3 regions of the Arthrobacter sp. 2MCAF14 genome follow, and region 2 is predicted to be linked to each of the others. Evidence: riboswitches for the same ligand, from Rfam matches in the RefSeq annotation. Region 2 holds a riboswitch; each other region holds the start of a gene.
What was found. A riboswitch is a leader RNA that binds a small molecule or an ion and turns the genes downstream of it on or off. The one in region 2 is predicted to bind S-adenosylmethionine.
Positions count from the first base shown of each region.

Region 1: it holds a riboswitch for S-adenosylmethionine, as region 2 does, so the genes downstream of both, AB4074_RS21610 (DUF1737 domain-containing protein) here and AB4074_RS08810 (hypothetical protein) in region 2, are expected to answer to the same signal.
Region 3: it holds a riboswitch for S-adenosylmethionine, as region 2 does, so the genes downstream of both, AB4074_RS00830 (aminotransferase class V-fold PLP-dependent enzyme) here and AB4074_RS08810 (hypothetical protein) in region 2, are expected to answer to the same signal.

Region 1 is NZ_JBFRHB010000045.1:849-8,224, reverse strand. It holds gene AB4074_RS21635 (SLC13 family permease) at 50-1,246, shown strand; gene AB4074_RS21630 (hypothetical protein) at 1,356-1,925, shown strand; gene AB4074_RS21625 (ornithine cyclodeaminase) at 2,519-3,550, opposite strand; gene AB4074_RS21620 (Lrp/AsnC family transcriptional regulator) at 3,713-4,144, opposite strand; gene AB4074_RS21615 (hypothetical protein) at 4,200-4,559, shown strand; SAM riboswitch class IV at 4,630-4,742, shown strand; gene AB4074_RS21610 (DUF1737 domain-containing protein) at 4,753-5,010, shown strand; gene AB4074_RS21605 (rhodanese-like domain-containing protein) at 5,007-5,417, shown strand; gene AB4074_RS21600 (O-succinylhomoserine sulfhydrylase) at 5,418-6,626, shown strand; gene AB4074_RS21595 (glutamate--cysteine ligase 2) at 6,636-7,376, opposite strand, start outside.
Region 2 is NZ_JBFRHB010000009.1:44,199-51,574, reverse strand. It holds gene AB4074_RS08815 (sodium:solute symporter) at 1-1,406, shown strand, start outside; SAM riboswitch class IV at 1,541-1,660, shown strand; gene AB4074_RS08810 (hypothetical protein) at 1,675-1,989, shown strand; gene AB4074_RS08805 (hypothetical protein) at 2,028-2,216, opposite strand; gene AB4074_RS08800 (VIT1/CCC1 transporter family protein) at 2,563-3,660, shown strand; gene AB4074_RS08795 (matrixin family metalloprotease) at 3,707-4,627, shown strand; gene AB4074_RS08790 (polysaccharide deacetylase family protein) at 4,798-5,760, opposite strand; gene AB4074_RS08785 (purine-cytosine permease family protein) at 5,772-7,301, opposite strand.
Region 3 is NZ_JBFRHB010000001.1:181,821-189,196, forward strand. It holds gene AB4074_RS00815 (MFS transporter) at 1-268, shown strand, start outside; gene AB4074_RS00820 (metal-dependent transcriptional regulator) at 310-1,023, opposite strand; gene AB4074_RS00825 (class I SAM-dependent methyltransferase) at 1,053-1,829, opposite strand; gene AB4074_RS00830 (aminotransferase class V-fold PLP-dependent enzyme) at 1,880-3,304, opposite strand; SAM riboswitch class IV at 3,340-3,452, opposite strand; gene hisN (histidinol-phosphatase) at 3,614-4,426, opposite strand; gene rsgA (ribosome small subunit-dependent GTPase A) at 4,486-5,601, opposite strand; gene aroA (3-phosphoshikimate 1-carboxyvinyltransferase) at 5,604-6,998, opposite strand; gene AB4074_RS00850 (DoxX family protein) at 7,005-7,376, opposite strand, start outside.

The DNA.
Region 1 (7,376 bases), on a different contig from region 2:
ATTGCCGTCCTTGGTCCGAGGATCGCACGCTGGGGAATAGACTCCGTTCATGCGTCTGGCGATCATTGGAGCGGTCCTGCTTTTGGCGGGTGCCGTTGCGATCGCCACGGGCGCCCTGCCTTTCACCGATCTCATGGCACTCGTGGATCGAGTGGCTCCCATTCTGCTGTTCGTCGTCGCGATGACGGTTGTGACTGAGCTGTGCAGTGAGGCCGGGGTGTTCCTTTGGACTGCCCGCCGGCTCCGTTATTGGGGCCGCGGATACAGCATTCTCTTGTGGCTGTTCCTCGCGGTCTTTGCGACGCTGAGCACTGTCTTCCTTTCCCTGGACACAACGGCTGTGCTGCTGACCCCGGTGGTGGTCAGCGTTACGCGGCAAGCCGGGCTGCCGGCCCTGCCTTTCGCACTGACGACGGTCTGGCTGGCCAACACGGCAAGCCTGCTGCTGCCCATTTCCAACCTGACGAACCTTCTGGCGCAGCACAGTCTTGGCGGTATTACTCCTGGCGGGTTTGCGGGCCTGATGTGGGCGCCCTCCCTTACGGCCGTCGTCGTACCGCTGCTGTTCATCGCCATCGTCTTCCGGCGGGATCTGCGCAACCGCTATTCACGGATCCCGGTCGGGCGGATCAGGCCTGATCAGCCAGCCGGCGCTGAATCCAGGCCTGCGACGGACCGGGTCCTGCTCGGGTGCAGCGCTGTGGTTCTGGCGCTGCTGCTGCCCGCATTGGTGTCCGGAGTCCCGGTATGGATCCCTGCCCTGGCCGGGGCTGTAGTGCTGGGCGTGGTGTTCGCGTTCCGGCGCCCGCGGGTTCTCAAGGTGACCCTGATTCCTTGGTCCTTGTTGCTGTTCGCTTCCGGCCTCTTTCTGGTGATGGAGGCCGCCAGGCATCTGGGAGCTTCTGTGTTGCTGAGCCAGGTGGCCGGACAAGGCCAGGGCTTCCTGGATCTGGTTCGGCTCGCCGCGACGGGCGCCGCCGGCTCCAATGTCCTCAACAATTTGCCTGCGTACCTGCTCGCAGAACCGCTGGCGGGGACTCCAGTGCGGATGGCGGCGTTGCTGATCGGAGTCAATGCGGGACCGATCATCACGCCTTGGGCCTCCCTGGCAACCTTGCTGTGGCACGACCGGCTGATGCGGATGAACGTCCTGATTACGTGGAAGGGCTACGCGATCTTCGGACTGATGGTTGCTCCTCTGACCGTGTTTGCGGCAGTAGCGGTGCTGGCAGTCACCGGACAGTGAGTGCGTTCGGCGCGTGCCAGCCCCTGTCGCCGGGCGCGAAGAATCAGGACAGAATATAGTTCAGCTCGGCCGGTACCGCCGGAACCCCGACACGAGAAGGATCTGCCTCATGCTCAGCCTGCAGGATATCGATGACATCGTCCTCAACGGAGGGATTGTCGTTGACGTCGCCGGGGAGAAAATCGGCTCAGTGGAGCAGGTTTTCACCAGCGGTGATTCCGGGGATCCTGTCTTTGTCACCGTGCGGACCGGCCTGTTCGGCATGTCCGAGTCTTTCGCCCCGCTTTCCGGAGCCAGCCTTGAGAATTCAGTGATCAGGGTGGCTTTCGCCAAGGACAAAGTGAAGAACGGCCCGCGCATCGAGAGCGACCGCGGCGCGATCACGGAGACGCAGGAACAGGAACTCTACAGCTATTACGGGCTCGTGACCGAGGCCCCCGACGAAGGTGCCGCGGAGGAAACCGGTGCCGACGATGGACGGACGGTGCCTGAGGCCGCGGCTGGGGAGACCGAGCCGGAACCGGGCCCGCCACCCCCGCCCCGGCATCCTCCGCGTCCGCCGCACGGCGGTCCGCATCCGCCGCACCTGCACAAACATGTACCCCACCCCCCGCACCCCGGCCCGCCCGCGCCGCATCGGCCACCCGGGCCCTCGGCGGAACCGGAAGACATTCCATAACCGTCGCCCACGTGCCGGGGGATTTCAGCCGCCGGCCGTGATCCTCACCGCAGCGACGCCCCCGCCTGTTGAGGTGGCGGAAGCACCTGAATAAGCCCGCATTACTAGAATCTGGACATTGACCGACCCAGGCTGCAGCTGAACAACTCGCGAGTAGGACGTAGCGCAATCGATCGTCTGATCCTGGGGGCAAGGCCGATCCGTGGATCCTGGGCGATGACAAGGTGGACATCCGAGGCGCCAACACAGGCTGCGGTCAGAGTATACGAGCCCGCGTCCTCGACCCTTGCACTCTTTCCAACCCCGCTAGCGGCGCCGCCCACCGTGCCGGAATCCTCCCTGCCAGTAATAGCGCTGCGGTTCTGGTTCCCCCATGACCCACCATGAATCCGAGTGTAGCGGGCCGCGTAATTTAGCATGGCGACCCTATTGTGCCGCCATGCCCTCAGTAGTTAACTAGTTGCGCCGGTCAAGCTTGTTAAACGTCTGGTGCGCCGGTTCTGGGGCCGGCGCACCAGACTTCCCCAACTAACTCGCATTTGTTGTCGTTTAGCGGCCCCTAAACGACAACGACTGCGAGTCAGTTCGGCTTCTCAGGATCCCATGGGAGAAAGTGCCCGCACCAGACCGAAAAGGTCCTTGGGGTCATCGGGGTTCGCGACGAGGTCGATCTCCTCGAAAAATTCCGAACCCTCAACGGCATCGCGCAGGTACCGCAAGGCGGAAAAGTCCTCGATCGCGAAGCCCACGGAATCGAATATCGTGACCTGGTCCGTGGCGGTGCGGCCCAGCGCGCGCCCGCACAGGACCTGCCAGAATTCCGTGACGGGAAATTCGGCGGACATTTGTTGGATCTCGCCTTCAATCCGCGTCTGGGGATCGTATTCCGCAAAGACATCGCCGAGGCCCAGGATGGCAGCGTCGAGTTCGGTCTTCCCAGGGCAGTCGCCACCGATCGCGTTGATGTGGACACCGGGCGAAACCTGGTCTGCCGTCAGGATGGTGGCATTGGCCTTGTCCGCCGTGCACGTGGTGATGACGTCGGCGCCCTCCACTGCGTGGGCCGCCGAGTCTGCAATGGTGATGTCGAAGCCGAGGGGAGCCATGTTCCGGACGAACTTCTCCATCGCAGCCGGATCCGTGTCCCAGATCCTGACAGTGTTAATGCCCAAGGCCACCCGGAAAGCCAGGGCCTGAAACTCCGATTGGGTTCCGGTTCCGATCATCCCCATGATCCGGGCATCGGGGCGAGCGAGTTTCTTCGCGACCATCCCCGACGTAGCCGCCGTCCGCAGCGCTGTCAGCACTGTCATTTCCGCGAGGAACGTCGGATAACCGTTATGGACGTCGGACAGGACACCGAAAGCTGTCACGGTCTGGAAGCCGCGCGCTGGATTCGAAGGGTGTCCATTTACATACTTGAAGCCGTATGTTTCCTGGTCGCTGGTGGGCATCAGCTCGATGACCCCAAATGGCGTGTGACTTGCCACCCGCGGAGTCTTGTCAAAAGATTCCCACCGCCGGAAGTCGTCTTCCAAGTATTGAATCATCTCCGAGATGATGGTCTCCGGGCCTCGCCCGGCCGTCCAACGAACCATATTGCGGACATCGACAAAGCGCGTCATGTGCGCTCCTTTCCCTCATAAGCACTGTTGCTACGAGGCTACGGAGCGGCGATATGCATCCACAATTGCCAAAGTACGTACTTTTCATTGAAAGGCTGCACAAAATGATGAACGCATCTCTACATAATGCTCATTGGATAAAGGCGTCCGTCGTGCGGGCGACTACCGGAGGACGGAACTGAGCAACAGGCTCGTCTCGCTATTGACGATCCCCTCGATGCCGCGGATCCGGCCCAACACCTGGTCAAAGTCACTGAGGCTTTCCGTGCGCAGCTCGGCCACAAGATCCCACCCGCCGTTGGTGGTGTGCAGTGCCCAAATCTCCGGAAGTCCCCTGAGTTGGCGAATGACTTTGTCGGCCGATCTTCCCTCCAGGGCAATGAGCGCAATGGCGCGAATGGCAAGTGGATCGACCTCGTCGCGCACCCTCGCAGTGAAACCAACGATGGTTCCCGAGGAAACTAGACGCTCGAGCCGGCTATTCACAGTGGCCCTGGCGACGCCCAGCCTCCGCGCAAGGCTGGCCACGGACGCCCTGCCATCCTCCCTCAGAGCGGAGAGGAGCTGACGGTCAAGGTCGGTGAGTGCTGCCATAAAGATAAACGTATCGCCCATTCCCCAAGCGGGCCTGAGTCCGTAGGGTATCGACATGAGCATCTACATCAGCCCCGACTCTGCTGCATGGTCGCTGACGGCCATGGCGACTGGTGCGTCAGCGGGATCAATCGATGATGCAAACGGCATGTCCAACTTGGTGAAGGAAATCTACGAGACGGAAGGTTTCGAAGCCCTGTCGGGTGTGGTTTTTGCCTTGGCTCATCACAACAGCCTCTCGCTGCATGCACTCGCCACCGCCACCGGGATATCCGTACACGAGCTGCTGGAAATCCGGAAGCATCAAGGTTCCACTTTTCATCACTCCCCTACGGCAGTAGCGTCGCGGTTCGACGCCATTCCACCCCGGATCCAGGCAAGCCTGGACCCGTTGCCGAAAGAAACCGACGCCTAAGACCCCCGGTTACGGAACATGACGACGGCCGGTGATGCAGGCCGCCGTCGTGGATGTTATTTTCTTCTTGAGTAATGAGCACCAGCGCGAAGCCCTGACTTGCTGGTCGGCAACCCTCTCTCCGGCGGGGTGCCTCAGGTGACTACTCGGCGTATCGACACTTTCGAACTGCAAGCGTGACTGAGGAGCACCAATGCCTGAACCCACCGAAGAAAAACTCTCGTACCGTCTCATCACGGGCCCTGACACGAAGGATTTCTGCGAGCGGATCTCCACCGCCCTCGCGGAGGGATACGTGTTGCACGGCAGCCCGGCCGCGACCTTCAATGGCACGGACGTGATTGTGGCCCAGGCCATCGTCCTACCCGCCGCGATCGCGAGCGCAGATGCAGCAGTTGCCAACGCGGTAGACCAGCTTGATGAAGAGTTCGACGGCGAGGGGCACGCATGAGCTACGCAGGCGACCTCAGTCCGCACGATGCCTGGGCCAAGCTGGAACAAGGCGCCATCCTGGTGGACGTCCGCACCGAAGGCGAGTGGGCACACATCGGGATCCCTGACACAAAGGCCACGGAGAACGATCCCTTGTTCATCCAGTGGAACTTGGCCGGCGGCATCCCCAACACCCGTTTCATCGAAGAGCTGACGCAGCAGGCTCCGGAGGCAAATGGTACCGAACTGGTCTTCCTCTGCCGCTCCGGACAGCGTTCCATCGCCGCCGCGATCGCAGCAACACAGGCCGGCTACACCGCCTACAACGTCCTGGAGGGCTTCGAGGGCGAACCGGACCGCTACGGCGAGCGAACCGTGAACGGCTGGAAAAACCGTGGACTTCCGACGAACCTGGGGAACATCTAAGTGACTTTCAATCCTGACGCCGCCGGCTGGAGCCCTGACACCCAGGCAGTCCGCGGCGGTCTTGACCGCACCAACTTCCAAGAAACGTCCGAGGCCGTCTTCCTGAACTCCGGCTTCGTCTATGAGTCCGCCGCAGCCGCAGAGCGCGCATTCACGGGCGAGGACGAGCGCTTCGTCTACTCCCGTTACGGCAACCCCTCCGTGGCCACTTTCCAGGAGCGACTGCGCCTGCTCGAAGGCACCGAAGCGTGCTTCGCGACGGCGTCGGGCATGTCCGCTGTCTTCACCGCCCTCGGTGCGTTGCTGGCCGCCGGCGACCGCGTGGTTGCCGCCCGCTCGCTCTTCGGTTCCTGCTTCGTGATCCTCAACGAGATCCTGCCCCGCTGGGGCGTCGAGACCGTCTTCGTGGACGGCCCGGACCTGGACCAGTGGCGTGCCGCATTGTCCGAGCCGACAACGGCAGTGTTCTTCGAGTCGCCGTCGAACCCCATGCAGGAAATCGTGGACATTGCAGCGGTGAGCGAACTAGCCCACGCGGCGGGCGCTACCGTCGTCGTCGACAACGTCTTCGCTACTCCGCTGCTGCAGCGCTGCGGCGATCTCGGCGCGGACGTGATTGTCTACTCGGGCACCAAGCACATCGATGGCCAGGGCCGGGTCCTGGGCGGAGCAATCCTGGGCACCAAGGAATTCATCGACGGTCCCGTCAAGCAGCTCATGCGGCACACCGGGCCGTCGCTTTCCGCGTTCAACGCCTGGGTCCTGACCAAGGGCCTGGAGACGATGGCGCTGCGCGTCAACCACTCCTCGGCGTCTGCGTTGCGGATCGCCGAATGGCTTGAGGATCAGCCGGCCATCAGCTGGGTCAAGTACCCGCGGCTGTTGTCGCACCCGCAATACGAGCTCGCCGCGAAGCAAATGAAGGCCGGCGGAACCGTGCTCACCTTTGAACTGCTGCCCTCTGCGGGTCGATCGCCGAAAGAGGCCGCCTTCGCGCTGCTGGACGGGCTCGCCGTGATCGACATCTCCAACAACCTCGGCGACTCCAAGTCCCTCATCACCCACCCCGCCACCACCACGCACCGCGCCATGGGTCCGGAAGGCCGCGCGGCCATTGGCCTGAGCGACGGCGTCGTGCGGCTTTCGGTGGGGCTGGAGGATGTGGACGACCTCATCAGGGACCTGGAGAGGGCCCTCAAACAGGTCTAGCCCGGCGGGTTAACCCGGCGCTTCGCGCCAGTCTTGGCGCACCCAGGTGAGGACGGGCTGGGGCTTGGTGTTGCTCTCGTCTCTCTCCGAGCGCATCGTGATCTGAACGGCGTGCTCGACGACGGCGGCCAGCCCGGCGGCGTCGGGCGCGCCCCCGTTGGTCTCGCTCCAGCGCCCGGCAACACCACGCTGTTCGATAGCGCCGTTGCCACGGCCCAGGATGGCCGCCACGCCGGCTTGGACCAAGTCGAATTCGCCCTGTTCGGCGAGGACAGGTTCCAGGTACTCCACCAACGACCAGACGACGTCCGCGGCGGGCTCCGGGCGGAACGTTCCGAAGTCCAGCAGTTCGGTGCGAAGTCCGAAGTTGCTTGCCTGCCAGGACGCCATCCGCAAAAGCGCCGTGGGCACGGCCGCCGGCTCTATTCCGGCATGGTATTCACGAACAGAAGTCTCGACCAAGGCCCTGACGAGCACCGCGATGAGCGCCGCATCCTCGGCCCGTAGGCAGACATCGGCCACCCGGACCTCCACCGTGGGAACGTGCCGGGACAGCCTCGCGTCGAAGTAGACCATCCCCTCGTCCAGCAATACTCCCGTTTCGATGAGCCTCCTGACAACGCGTCGGTAAGCGGCCAAGGAACCGAAGATGGCTGACGGCCCCGACGAAGGCCAGCGGTTCCACGCCTGCGTCCGGTAGCTCTCAAAACCGGTAGCCAGACCCCGCCAATAGGGTGAATTGGCGCTGAT
Region 2 (7,376 bases):
GTCCGATGCTCTACACCGGCACCATGGCCGCCGTCGTCCTCGGCGGCGCATCGACGGTTGGCGGCGTCGGTCTCGGCTACAAGTTCGGCGTCTCCGGCATGTGGCTGGTGGTCGCGATCGGTTCGGGCGTGCTCCTCCTGAGCCTGCTTTTCGCCGGCACCATCCAGCGACTGAAGATCTACACGGTCTCCCAGATGCTGAGCCTGCGTTACGGCCAGCGCGCCACGCAGACCTCCGGCATCGTCATGCTGGCCTACACCCTCATGCTGTGCGCCACGTCCACTGGCGCCTACGCCACCATCTTCGTTGTCCTCTTCGGCTGGGAGCGCTGGCTTGCCATCGCCGTCGGCGGCGCAATCGTCCTCGTCTACTCCACCATCGGCGGCATGTGGTCCATCACCCTCGCCGACCAGGTGCAGTTCATCATCAAGACGGTGGGCATCTTCTTCCTCATGCTCCCGTTCGTCCTCAACGCCGCCGGCGGCTTCGACGGCATCCGTGCCCGGGTTGACGCCAGCTTCTTCCAGTTGGACGGCATCGGAGCGCAGACCATCATCACGTACTTCGTGGTCTACACCCTGGGCCTCCTGATCGGCCAGGACATCTGGCAGCGCGTCTTCACCGCCAAGACCCCCAAGGTGGCCCGTTGGGGCGGCGCCACTGCCGGCATCTACTGCGTCCTGTACGGCGTCGCGGGAGCTTTGATCGGCCTTGCCGCCCGCGTGGCCCTGCCCAACATCGACGTCAAGGCCCTTGGTAAGGACGTTGTCTACGCCGAGGTAGCCACCCACATCCTGCCGATCGGCATCGGCGGCCTCGTCATGGCCGCGGCAGTCGCGGCCATGATGTCCACCGCTTCCGGGGCCCTCATCGCCGCAGCCACCGTTGCCCGCGCCGACGTAGTCCCGTTCGTGGCCAGCTGGTTCGGCAAGACAATCAACACCGACGACACCGAAAACCCCGAGCACGACGTCAAGGCCAACCGGTACTGGGTCCTTGGCCTGGGCATCGTGGCCGTGCTGATCTCGATGGCGGCGCAAGACGTCGTGGTGGCCCTGACCATTGCCTACGACATCCTGGTGGGTGGACTCCTAGTTGCCATCCTGGGCGGCCTGGTCTGGAAGCGCGGCACCGGTATTGCCGCGGCCTGGTCCATGGCGGTCGGATCCGTACTGACGCTTGGCCTGCTGATCGCCTACGCCACGGGAATCATCCCCAGCGAAGACGGCGTCTACGCCAACGATCCCATCTACTGGGGCCTCGGCGCCTCACTCCTGGTCTACGTTGTGGTCTCCCTGCTGACCCCGCCCACCTCGCCCGAGGTTCGGGCAGCCTGGGACCGTCGCGTTGCCGGAGCGGTCACCGAGGAACTCCCCTTGGAGGTCCACCCGGTGGCCAGCCACTAAGCTTCACAGAACCAAGTACGACGGCGGCGCCGCACCTTCTCCTCGAGGGTGCGGCGCCGCTGCCGTTTGGAACGGTTTCTACCGGGCCTCAATACCGCGCCGCGATTGTACCGTTCCATGTACAGTAGGAAGAGCTTCAAGAGATGTGGTGCCAAGCTCCGACTTGCCACACGCCAACCCCATGTTCACGGGTGGTTCGGATGAAGAAGCGGCCCGGCTCGGACCAGAGACAACCGAACGGGCAAGAGCAACTCCACAGGAGAAGGCCATGCCTTTCGAAAACGGCGCCGCCGCCGACCGCACCACCCAGTCCGGCACCTTATTGTTGCCCCGCCCCCGGCGGGTGGACGAGTTCGTCCGGGTGATTCCCGGCGTCGACCTGTCCCAAGGCTCCATCACATTCGTGGTGGACGGGAACTTGGAACGCTATTGGCATCATGAGCCGCGGCTCATCACCGAAGCGCTCTCAAAGGCGGTCCAGCCCGCCCGCTGGTTCCCCGCGACACGGAAACTCACCCTTACGGTGGCCGCAACCGGGCACCGGGCAGGCGTGCAGAAGCACTTCATCCTGAGCGCGTTTTAGCTGCCAGGGTTTAGCACGTCGGGTTTAGCGAGCCGGGGCTATTCGATATCTTCAGCCTCACGGTGTTCGTCGGCATCGAGGGCAACCGGCCGCTCGTCGTCGTCAAGAACCTCGGATTGGTCCTCCCAGTCCTCGTCCACCGCCAGGTCCTCGTTGTAGTCATAGGCGGGATCGGCCTCGACCGTGGGACGGTCGGGGTGGCGGGCGTGGGTCTCGGTGCTGTCCATGGTGCAACCTCCGTTCGACGTGCCGCTGAGCCCATCGCACAGGCATAGGAGGCAGCCGTCCAACGCTACCCCGCCAATTCGTGGACCCTGTCCATCCATCCCAGCACTGCCCCCAGCCGCGGTCAAGGCTTCCCGGGAGCCTCCCGTTTTTGAGGCGGGCCTAAATTCTCCAGTGAGGATTACCGGCCGAAAAACCGCGGAAATTGGCGATAGAGTGGAGCCGCAATGAGGCGATGAAGCCCGCCCCAGCAACCCAGGAGTCCCGGTGCAACCGCACACAAAACCCTCGCATCCAGACAACTCGCATTCAGACAATCCGCAGGACTCAAGCAGTCCATCGCAAGACGTGGCAGCCCCCAAGACTCCCCCGTCGTCGTCGGACATCAAGCGCTGGCGGCAGTACTTGGCGGACGAGCGAGCCGAGGCCGCCGTTTACCGCCAACTGGCGCAGCGCCGCGACGGCGAGGAACGCGAAATCCTTTTGGCCCTCGCAGAGGCTGAGGGCCGCCACGAGGCACACTGGCTCAGGGTCCTCGGCGAACATGCCGGCATGCCGAAGGCAGCCTCCCTCAGAAGCCAGATGCTCGGCTTCCTGGCCCGGAATTTCGGATCAGTGTTCGTGCTGGCCCTCGCTCAACGGGCCGAAGGCCGCTCGCCTTACGCGAAGGATCCAGCAGCAACCCGCGCCATGGCGGCCGACGAACAGATCCACGAGGAAGTAGTCCGCGGCCTGGCGACGCGCGGCCGCAACAGGTTGTCCGGCACCTTCCGCGCCGCCGTATTCGGCGCCAATGATGGCCTGGTCAGCAACCTTTCCCTCGTGATGGGCATGGCGGCCACCGGCGTTCCCGCCACCGTGGTCCTGTTCAGCGGTATCGCAGGCCTGCTGGCGGGCGCCCTGTCCATGGGTGCCGGCGAGTATGTCTCGGTCCGCTCTCAGCTCGAGCTCCTCAAGGCCACCCGCCCCACCCAGGCCACGCTGACCGCAGCCCCTGCACTAGACATCGAGCACAATGAGCTGGTCCTCGTGTATCTGGCCCGGGGCATGTCCCGCGAAGCCGCCGAACACCGGGCCGCCGAGCGGATGGGCCTCTACAGCTGCGATTGCGATCCCAGCCTCTCGCTCCACCCCGAAGTGGAAGAAACCGTCAATGAGCACGAGGCCGTAGGCTCCGCCTGGGGCGCCGCAATCTCGAGCTTCTGCTTCTTCGCTTCGGGCGCCATCGTGCCCATCCTGCCGTTCATCTTCGGCATGACGGGCTTCGCGGCGCTTGCTGTGGCCGGTACGCTGGTGGGCATCGCGCTTCTGTCGACCGGCGCCGTCGTCGGCTTGTTGTCCGGAACCTCGCCGCTGACCCGCGGCCTCCGGCAGCTGGCCATCGGGCTCGGTGCGGCCGCGGCAACGTATGGGCTGGGACTCGTCTTCGGCGCAGTCATCGGTTAGTAGCGCCGGCCCGACGGGGCGCCGGTGCAGGGACTTGGGGGAAGACTTGCATTCAAACTACGGTTACGACGGCGGTCCGCCGCCCAAGCGCCCCAGTACCGTTCTGGCGCTGTTCCGAAACTTGTTGGTGGTGGCAGCGGTTGCTGCCGTAGCCGTGCTTGTCAGTGGATTCCTCCGCGGCGGCCCCGGCATCACAGGTTTGCTTCCAAACCTGACCCCTTCGGCCAATGCCACCGCAAACACCCCCGGGCAGGACGGGGCCCCCGGGCAGGGACCACAAAAGGCGGCTCGTGCGCCGGATACCCCACCGCCTGGACTGGAGGAAGCCGGGCAGCCGCTCGGCTCCCCCGCGAAGCCTGCGGTAGCCAGCAGCTCCTACAAATTCCTGGCCACCAACGCCGACGGCACCCCCGTTGGCTACTCTCCGTGCCGGCCGCTGCACTACGTGGTCAACGCAGCCCTCGCCCCGGCCGGATCCGAGGGACTCATCGCCGACGCCATCGCCAAGATCGCCGCCGCCACTGGCCTCAAATTCGTAGACGACGGCTCGAGCGCGGAAAACCCCTCCGAGAAGCGCAAGCCGTACCAGCCCGCGCTCTACGGAGATCGTTGGGCACCGCTGTTGATTTCCTGGACCACGCCCGAGGCGGCTCCGGCGTTGGCAGGAACCGTCATCGGAACCGGCGGCAGCACCATGTTCAGCTTCGGCACCGGACCCAAGAGCTACGTCTCCGGAAGCCTGGACCTCGACGCCCCGCAAATCACGGAACTGCTGGGCGTCCCCGGGGGCGCGCATTACGTCTCCGCCGTGATTCAACACGAACTTGGCCACGTGGTGGGCCTTGACCACGTAGAGGACCCCATCCAGCTCATGTACCCGGAGATCGGTGCCCCGGATGGCTTGGCAGCCGGAGACCTAAACGGACTCTACAAACTCCACACGGCCCCGTGCCGGAGCGATCTGTAGACCCGTTCATGCCCTGCCTGAGCTATGCCCCACCCAACTAGTCCCCACCGCCACCCTTGCCTCGCAAGCTCGGCCAGGGAACCCTGGCGGCGTGGGCCCACGCATTAGATGCCGTTTTGAGCCCTGATAACGACAACAACTGCGAGTTAGTTGGGCGGGGACGGGTTGAGCTATCTGGGTATGGCTTCCAGCAAACGGGCAGGCTTGAAGCTGGCTCCTGCGCCTGGGTAGGAGGGGACCTCGATCCGGGCATGGCTGTGGATCTCGTTGACCGTGGCCTTTGTGTGTTCGGCGATCCGCTCCAAAGTGGTCACCCACATCCCGTCCATGGCCTTGACGCGTTCGATCAGCCGCTCCAAGGCAACGGCCTTGGATGGACGGCCGGAGATGAACGGGTGGTTGGTCAAGACGAAGCAACTGCCTTGGGCGTGGTGGGCTTCGGCTTCGAGGGTCCACATCTCCAAGACCTTGGCCGGACTCTCGATGACGCCGCTTCCTGTTACTCCCGGGTAGAACGCGTATTGTTCCCAATCATCCAGGGTCCAATCGACCGGAATCTCAACAATGTCCTGTGAATCGCTGTCCCCTGAATCACCCGGGGCAACCGCCATGCGATAGGGGGCATCGCCGTCGAGCAGGCTTGAATCGTAGAGGAAGCCACGGTCCGCTAGCAGTGCCGGCGAATGCCAGTTCAGCTCCCACCACGGTGCCCTGTAGCCGACCGGCCTGACCCCGGCTACCTTCGCGAGGGCTTCGAGCCCGCGGTCCAGATAGTTGGCCTCGGTGGCTGCGTCGATTCCCTGCATCGGTTCGTGCAAGTAGCCGTGGTGGGCCACTTCATGGCCGCCGTCGACGATCCGCCGCACCACGTCGGGGTAGCTTTCCGCCGTGAACCCCGGGATGAAGAAGGTTCCCTGGATCTCTTGTCGCTCGAGGATCTTCAGGAGCCGCGGAACAGCGACCCTCGGGCCGTAGGACTGGTGGCTCATGAGCGACATGCGCCTGGTGCTTGTGGGATCGTGCGCAATGGTGCACGATTCGGCGTCGACGTCGAACGTGAACGACGCCGCCGCCTTGAAGTTTTCGGGCCACGTGATCGGGTGCGCCTCGTCAGGGAAAGCGTTGGTGGTCATCGGGGTTCCTCTCAGTCGTTGACCAGATTGGCGACGGCGTCTTCCGCAAGGGGCTGCGACGTCGCGGTTGGGGAGGAAACTGCGGCTGCGGACGGCAGCGGAAGGTATCGGGCATGAACCCGTGGGCCCAGTGCGCCGTAAACCGCCGCGGCAACGAGCCCGCCTGCCAGCCAGGACAAGTCGATCCCGCCCATGGCCGTGGCGATGGGGCCCTGCATGATCGGCAGAACGCCGTACATGAACAGCCACGTGGCGAAGATTCCTACCAAAAGCGCGGTGATCCCGGCCCAGTTGACTGCCGGGAGCCGACGTGTGCCCACGGGGTCGAAGAGTCGATCGACTGCCACGGGGCTACGCTTGTCCACCCAGAAGTAGTGCACCAGCATGATGCCTCCCCACGCGGCTACCCACGCCACGAGGCCGCCGAGCCAGGTGCTCAGGGTTGAGGCGAAGTCCGACTGCAGGATGAAGAACACGACGCCGACCAGGGCTAGGAGCCCGACGAAGACGTTCAAGGAGCGACGCTTGGCCTTGATGTCCAATGCCTGCGCGGCCACCGAAAAGGTATAGATATTCAGGATGTTCGTCGCGATGGGACCGTGTAGGACCAGGAACAGGACCGGGATGGCCAGGGCGCCGAAGTTGTCGACGATGAGGTGGCCGGGATCGGCCGTGCCGCTCTTCGTTGCCAGGCTGGCGCCGAGGATGCCGAGCCACACTACCGGGAGGAACTGGCCGAATACCGAGGCCAGGTAAACCTTGTGCTTGGGGACGGACTTGCTGACGAAGCGTGAATAATCCGCCGCGTAGGTGAACCAGGTGATCCCCCAGCCGATGCCGATGACCGTCATCACGGTGGTCATGGCGGCGATCCGCGCGCCGCCTTCAAGGACAGCACCGGGAGGGCCCGCGTAGCCCCAGTCGATATTCATGCCGAACCAGGCCACGGCGGACATGGCGATCAGCACCACGATGGTGGGCGGGACGGTCCACTTTTCAAAAGCCGCGATGGCCTTGTAGCCGAACCACGCGATGGTGACCTGGGCGGACATGATCAGGAAGGCCACCACGATCTTGGGGCCCACGTTGGGCTGCTCCGGATCGACCATGCCGAGCTTGCCAAGGAGTGCCATCACCAGGTCCAGGATGATCCAGGTGTTGACTGCGCACCAACCGATTCCGAGGAGTGCCTGGATGGCGCTCGGGAGGTAATTGCCGCGGCGGCCGAAGACGGCCCGGGCCAGGACCATGCCGGTAGCGCCGGTCCGTTGCCCCAAGAGGACAAACAGGCCAAAGAGTGCCATACCGATCAGGTTTCCCACCACCAGGACAGTGACGGTATCGGCAAAGCCGAGTCCGAGCTGGACGCCGAGGGCCCCAAGGACCCAGTTGATGGGGGCAAGGTTTGCGCCTGCCCAGATCCAGAATTGGCCCGCTACGCTGCGGGTACGCGCTGATTGGGGAATGGACTGCAGGTTCTGTTCGACGTCGGTCTGCGCCGTTGCAGCCCCAGGCGTCGCAGTGGATAAGTTCTCGTGCATTGGGGGATCCTCCGTGTAGGAAAGGGACTTCTTCAATGTATGTGCCCCAGATCACAGCAACAAGATACGATGTGT
Region 3 (7,376 bases), on a different contig from region 2:
TGAAGAGGCAGGGATCGGCTCCGCAGTGAACAACGCCGTGGCCCGCATCGCAGGCTTGATCTGCATCGCATTTGCCGGGCTCATCATCGGCCCGGTCTTCACCCGCCAAGGTCTCATGAATGCCGTGGTGGTCACCGCTGTGCTTTTCTTCCTAGGGGCCGTCGCATCCGCCGTCGGGATCCGGAACCCGGTGCTGGGCGCTGCGGTGATGGACTCTCCGGAAGGTCCAGCCGCCGACGACGGCGGGACGGCTGCCCAGCGCGCCTGAGGAGTACTGTCCAAGACATCGGCTTTCCAGTGACAGCTTCGTCAGCGTTCCGCGAGGACGCAGCCTTCGTGGACGGCGTCCGTGGCCACCCAGAGCGCCGAGGCGACCTCATCGGCGAGATCGTAGTCGCGGCTGCCCGGACCTTTTCCGATCCGCACCACCAGCGCACCGCCGAACGGTTTGCGGCCAATCACCTCGATGCTGGCATCGAGGTCGATTTCCTCGGCAGACAGGTACCGCAGCAGCTCCGGGTTTTCGTCGCTGATCCGGGTGATCTTCCCGGAATGGCCGTCGTCGAGCTCGATCATCCGGTGCGCATGCGGCAGGCTCACCGAACCGTCCGCAGCGGGGATGGGGTCACCATGGGGATCGCGTCCGGGGTTGCCCAGCTTGGCGGCCATGCGATCGATGAAGGTGTCCGAGACGGCGTGCTCGAGCATCTCGGCCTCGTCGTGGACTTCATCCCAGCTGTAGCCCAATTCCCTCACGAGGTAGGTCTCGATCAGGCGGTGCCGGCGGACCATCCCCAGGGCCAGCTGCATGCCCCGGGGGGTCAAAGTAATGGCGCTGTAGGGCTGGTGGTCCACCAGGCCTTGGTCCTTGAGTTTGCGGACCATCTCAGAGACGGAGGAATTGGCGACACCGAGCCGCTGCGCGAGCTGTGAGGACGTGATGGGTTTGTCCTGCCACTCCGTAAAGGAGTAGATGACCTTGACGTAGTCCTCGATCGAGGAGGAGGGCGCACTGGTCTTCACGGTTCCAAGCCTATCGCGTACCGGCCGAATCAGACTTTCCGCGCCCGCCAGCTCTGCGTGAGATAAGGCAACGGGATGACCTCGCCCTCGGCATGGCCCAGATGTTCGAAGAGGTACCACTGAAGGTTGCCCATGACCTTGGCCCGGGTGGCGTCATTCGCCCTCAGGTAGTAGCTGCGCGACTTCACGAGTTCGAGGATATCGGCCGGAGTCACCGGATCCTCCCAACGTGTCACGTGACTTTCGAGGCCCGCGAACTCCGGGCCCACCACAGGCCGGAAGTCCGGTTTGTGGACATCGCCGGCATGCATGATGCGGGTCAATCGATGGACCCAGGGCACCGAAGTGTCCATTTGGTTCCAGATCAAGCCGATAGTGCCCTTGGGTCGAAGGATCCGGGCGATCTCGGTGCTCGCGGCGAGGGGATCGCACCAGTGCCAGGCCTGGGCAACGCTGACGACGTCGAATGCTGAGTCCGCCAGTCCAGTTGCCTCGGCAAAGCCCTCCAGGGCGATCACTTGTGGATACGTTTTGCGCAGCTGCGTGAGCATGTCCGTGGAGGGGTCCACTGCGGACACCGCCAGCCCGCGCTCGACGAAGAGCGCGGTGAACTTTCCGGTGCCGGCGCCGATGTCTGCCGCGTCCCGGGCGCCTTCCGGCAGCAGCCAGTCGGCCGAATCCGCAGGGTAGCCGGGCCGGACACGATCATAGTGTTCTCCGCCGTCCTGGAAACTCCGGCCGAGTTCAAGGCGCCGTTCCTCATAGAGCTTGGGGCCGGCTGACGTGCCTTTGGGTCGCGGGGCCACGCAGGAACTCCTTCGTAGGACAGGAAAAATACCCTACGAATCTACCGCAATCAGTCGGTGCTGCAGGGAGCCGCTCCCGCGGTCCCGGGAGTGTTGGGAGCCCACTCCGGATAGCTGCGGTGGTCGTTCGCCGGCACCCAGCGGCCGGCATCCACCACGTAGTCCCAGCTGAGGCCGTTGCTCTTGAGCGCCTGGATGCCCGCAATGAGCCGGGTGGCGTCTTCCAAGCGCGAGCCCACGCCGAAACTGGCTCGAAGTGATCCGGAGGGCAGGCCGAGGCGCTTGAGCAGCGGGTGGGCGCAAAAGCGTCCGTCGCGCAGGCCAATGCCGTGCTCGGCCGCAAGATAGGCAGCCACAAGTCCGGCGTCGTAGCCCTGGAGCGAGAAGTTCACGACGCCGATGGTGTCCTGGGGATCCGTGTCGCTGAAGATCTGGTGCACGGTCACGCCGTCGATTTGCTTGAGGCCCTCGACCAGATGTGAGCGGATGGCTGCCTCGTGGGCGTGCCATTCATCGTGGTCGAGGCTGGCGATGACCTGCGTTGCCCGGGCGAGTGTGGCCGCGCCGAGTACGTTCGGCGAGCCGCCTTCGTGCCTGGCCGGTCCTGTGGCCCAGCTGACCGAATCGAGGCGCGCTTCGCGGACGGCGCCGCCTCCGGCCAGGTGCGGTGTGCCGGCGTCGAGCCAGTCGGGACGGCCCACCAGGACACCTGCGCCAAACGGTGCATAGAGCTTGTGCCCAGAGAAAACCAAGTAGTCGACATCCGCTGCGGCGATGTCGATTCTGCGGTGCGGGGCGAGTTGCGCCGCGTCCACCACAATCCGCGCCCCGAATTCGTGGGCCAAGGCTGCGAGTTCCTTGATGGGCAGGATTTCGCCGGTCACGTTTGACGCGCCGGTGACAGCCAGAAGGCTGACGCCGCCGTGGGAGAGCGCTGTGCGGACATTGGCGACGGTCTCGGACAACGTTCCCGCGGCAACGATGCTGCGGTGGGGGACACTTTGCCACGGGAGGAGATTGGCGTGGTGCTCGATGTCCAGGTAAAGGACTTCGCCAATGTGTCGACCGCCCTCCACTGGCAGGCAGCCGGCCAGTAGATTGAGGGAATCGGTGGTGTTGCGCGTGAAAATGACCGAATCGTCCGGCCGGCCGCCAACGAAGTCACGGACGATGTTGCGGGCGTTTTCATAGACCGAGGTGCTGATTTGGGAGGCATAGCCTGCGCCGCGGTGGACGCTCGCGTAGTACGGCAGGATCTCGTTAAGGTACGCGGAAACCACCGTCAGGGCAGGTGCGGAAGCGCCGTAGTCAAGGTTGGCGTAGCGGATGTGGCCGCCCTGGATCAAGGGTGCCTGCAACTCCGCGCCGGTGACCGCGGCGAGCGGGCGCGATGCCCGGGGGAGGGTTTCACCACGGTGCTGTGCAGATTCCTTGTTCAGCGAAAGAGCCGGGGAAGTAAATGTGGCTGTGCTCATGGGACCTCACTCAAGAGGGACCCCTGCGTGCAGGGGGTCCGCGCTTGCCGCATCCGTTCCGGACCGGCCGGGTCGTCACCCGGGGCACCCCGCCGCGATGGAGGGTTGCCGGCCAGCAAACCGGGGTTTCGCGCTGGCACTCGTGACCTGTAAAGAGCGTAGGACACTGGCAAGGCTCATTCCAATGTGACCGGCGATTGTTAAGCGGATTATTACACCGCCGGAAAAGTGTGCCTTCTGCCGAAGAAAAAGCGGCGGACACCCCCAAAAGTGGGCGTCCGCCGTCGTTTATTCAGTGGAGAGGGTGGGCTAGAGGAGGTCGTCGAGCTCGGGGTTGAGCCTCTTGAGGACCTCGGAGTGCAGGATCGAGTTAGTGGCCACGGCGTTTCCGCCGAAGGGACCATCCGCACCGTCCAGGGACGTGAAGCGCCCGCCGGCTTCCGTCACGATCGGCACCAAAGCCGCCATGTCGTAGACCTGGAGTTCCGGCTCGGCGGCGATGTCCACGGCGCCCTCGGCCACGAGGCAGTAGGACCAGAAATCGCCGTACGCACGGCTGCGCCAGACATCGTTCTCGAGGCCCAGGAAGTTGTCCAGCTTACCGTGCTGCTTCCACTCGGAAAGCTCGGAGTAGGAAAGCGAGGCGTCTTCAAGCCGCGACACGTTGGAAACCTTCAGCCGGGTGGCTGCGGCCAGGGATCGGCCCATGTAGGCGCCCGAGCCCTTGGCCGCCCACCAACGCTTGCCGAGCGCCGCAGCGCTCACGAGCCCCACTACTACCTCGCCCTCGTCCACGAGGGCGATCAACGTAGCCCAGACGGGCACGCCACGCACGAAGTTCTTGGTCCCGTCGATGGGATCGATGATCCAACGCCTCGAGCCGTGGCCCGTGCTGCCGAATTCTTCCCCGAGGACGGCGTCGCGGGGGCGGGAACGGGAGAGCTGCCCGCGGATTGCTTCTTCGGCGGCTTTGTCGGCATCGGTGACGGGGCTCAGGTCGGGTTTGGTCTCGACCTGGAGGTCCAGTGCCTTGAACCGCTCCATTGTCAGGGAATCGACGGAGTCGGCCAGGACGTGTGCCAGCCGCAGGTCGTCATTGTAGCTCGAATCGGGTTGGGTCATGGTTCCAAACTACCGTCTTTTCGCGGGTGAGCCGGGGAGGTAGGACGGCAAGCGCGCAGTTAGTTGACCGTACCCAATTCCTTGGTCTCCTGGGCTTCCATGCGCGGGTCCGCGCCGAGGAGCCGGCGCAACGACGCCAAGCGGGCCGGGCCTGCCTCGCCGGCGTGGCCGTCGGCGACCCAGGAATCCAGTCCGCATCGAACCGCGGAGGCATCGTGCTTGCAGCCTCGCTCGCACATTTCGGTTCCGGGTTCCAGATCCGGGAAGGCATGCAGGATGCGGTCCGGGTTCACGTGGGCGAGGCCGAAGGAGCGGATGCCGGGCGTATCGATGATCCAGCTGCCGCCGGGGGCGTCGCTGAGCTTCAGTGCAAGGGCAGAGGACGAGGTGTGCCGTCCGCGCCCCGTCACGGCGTTGACCCCGCCCGTGGCGCGCTCGGCGCCGGTGAGGGCATTCACCATGGTGGACTTCCCGACGCCGGAATGGCCGAGGAGCACGGTGACCTTGCCGTCGAGGTAGTCCCGCAATTGGCCGACGGAGTCACCGTCGAGGCGGGCGGACAAGCCGTCGTCGGAACGGGCGTCGATGCCGGAGGCCCCTGCGTCGGCCGTCCGGCTGATGATGATGGGGAAACCCAGGCTCACATAGTTGGCAAGGAGTTCCGTTGGATCCTTGACGTCCGCTTTGGTAACGAGCAGCAGCGGCTCGATTCCGGCGTCGTACGCTGCCACCAAGGCGCGGTCGATGAATCCGGTGCGCGGCTCCGGGTTGGCGGCTGCGACCACCACCACGAGCTGGTCGGCGTTGGCGACGACGGCCCGTTCGATCGGATCCGTGTCATCGGCACTTCGCCGCAGGAGGGTCTTGCGCTCCTCGACGCGCACGAGGCGGGCGAGGGTGTCCGGGGCTCCGGACACATCGCCGACAAGCGCCACGAAGTCTCCGGGAACCACGGGGGAGCGCCGGAGTTCCCGGGCACGGGCCGCGATGACGATGCGCTCGTTGTCCGAGCTTTCGTCCACTATCGCGGTGTAGCGCCCGCGGTCGACCGTAATGATGCGCCCGATCACGGCGTCGTCGTGGCTGGGGCGGTCCTTCGTGCGGGGGCGTGTGCCCTTCTTGTTGGGGCGGATCCGGACATCGGACTCATCCCAGGAGCTTGCGTCGCGGGCCATCTTTAGTTGCTTGTCTCCGTTGAAACGGTGTCCGCGCCCGCTGGGCCGGCACTGAGCATCGATGCCCAGATTTGCGGAAATTCGGGCATGGTCTTGGAGGTCGTCGCGATGTCTTCAACCTGGACACCCTCGACGGCGAGCCCAAGGATGGCGCCCGCGGTAGCCATGCGGTGGTCGGCATAGCTGTGCACGACGCCGGCGTGCAGCGTCGCGGGCCGGATCACCAAGCCGTCGCTGGTTTCCTCGGCGTCGCCGCCAAGCCGGTTGATTTCGGCGACCAAGGCAGCCAGCCTGTCCGTTTCGTGGCCCCGCAAATGAGCGATGCCGGTGAGCCGGGAAGGGCTGGTTGCCAGGGCGCACAATGCCGCAACGGTAGGGGCGAGTTCGCTGGTTTCGTCGAAGTCCGCGCCCAGGATCTCCGGTCCGCCGGTGACTGTCAGCGTGCCGTTGTCCAGCGTGACAGTGGCACCCATGGTGGCGAGGATGTCCCGCCAGAGATCCCCGACTTGCGTGGTGTTGGCTGGCCAGTTGGGGATCCGGACAGTTCCCTTCGTGGCCAACGCCGCGGCGAGGAAGGGACCCGCGTTGGACAGATCCTGCTCGATCCTCTCGTCGAACGCCTGGATGGCACCGGGGGCGACGCGCCAATGGTTTGGCACGGAGTCATCCACCTGCACTCCGACGCCGCGCAGGACCGACACGGTCATGTTGATGTGGTCAAGGCTCGGCACGGGCTTGCCGACATGCTCCAGGTGAAGGCCCTCATCGAACCGGGCCCCGACCAGCAACAGGGCGGAGACGAACTGCGAAGAAGCGCTCGCATCGATGACCAGGTGGCCACCGCGGACAGAGCCCGTGCCGGATACTTTGAACGGCAGGGAGCTCGCCGCGGGGCCGTCCAGTGCGCTGACTTCCACCCCGAGTGTCCGGAGGGCTTCGATAATGGTGCCCATGGGACGTTGGCGTGCGTGGGGATCGCCGTCGAACACCGAAGCGCCGTTGCGGAGGGCCGCGAGCGGCGGCACAAAGCGCATGACCGTGCCGGCCAGGCCGCAGTCGATGGCGGTCTCTGATGCGGCAGCGGCCGGGTCGATGGGGGTGACTTCAAGGTCCGGGCCGTAGTGTCCATCGCCGGGAACCTCGGTAATGGTGGCGCCGAGCTGGCGCAGGGCCTCGACCATCAGAGCGGAATCCCGCGAATGCAAGGGCGCCCGCAGCCTGCTTGGGCCGTTGGCCAATGCCGCCAGGACCAGATAGCGGTTGGTCAGGGACTTCGAACCAGGAACCGTGACCGTGGCATCCACAGGGTGGCTGGCGAAGGGTGCCGGCCACAAGGGGAGTGCGGAGGTGGTGGTGCTCCCTGAATCGTCTGTCTGCGTGGCGGGGGTTCCTGGCATGCTTCCTTATGCTCCAACTGCGTTGTCTACGGCCTTGCGGACGGCCCGGTCTGTCTTCTTGAACTGCTTGCCCGTGGCCTTCTTGGCATCCATGGCGAGGTGTTCGGCGCGCCAAGCCAGGCTCGGTTTGCCCGCGGTATCGACGGCGGCAAGGAAAACGCCACCCGTCAGCGAAATGTTCTTGAGCAACTGGGCTCGGCGGGCGTGCCGGCCTTCCTTGGTGCTGATGTCGGCAGAACGCCACTCAACAAAGGTATTCAGGACCGAGATGCCGGCAAGCAGGCTTGCCGAGAACCGGGAACATTTTCCGAGGGCCAGCAAGGCGCCGGCCCCAACTTGCGCGCCGCCGATGACTCGCGCCAGCACCTTCTCGTCCGC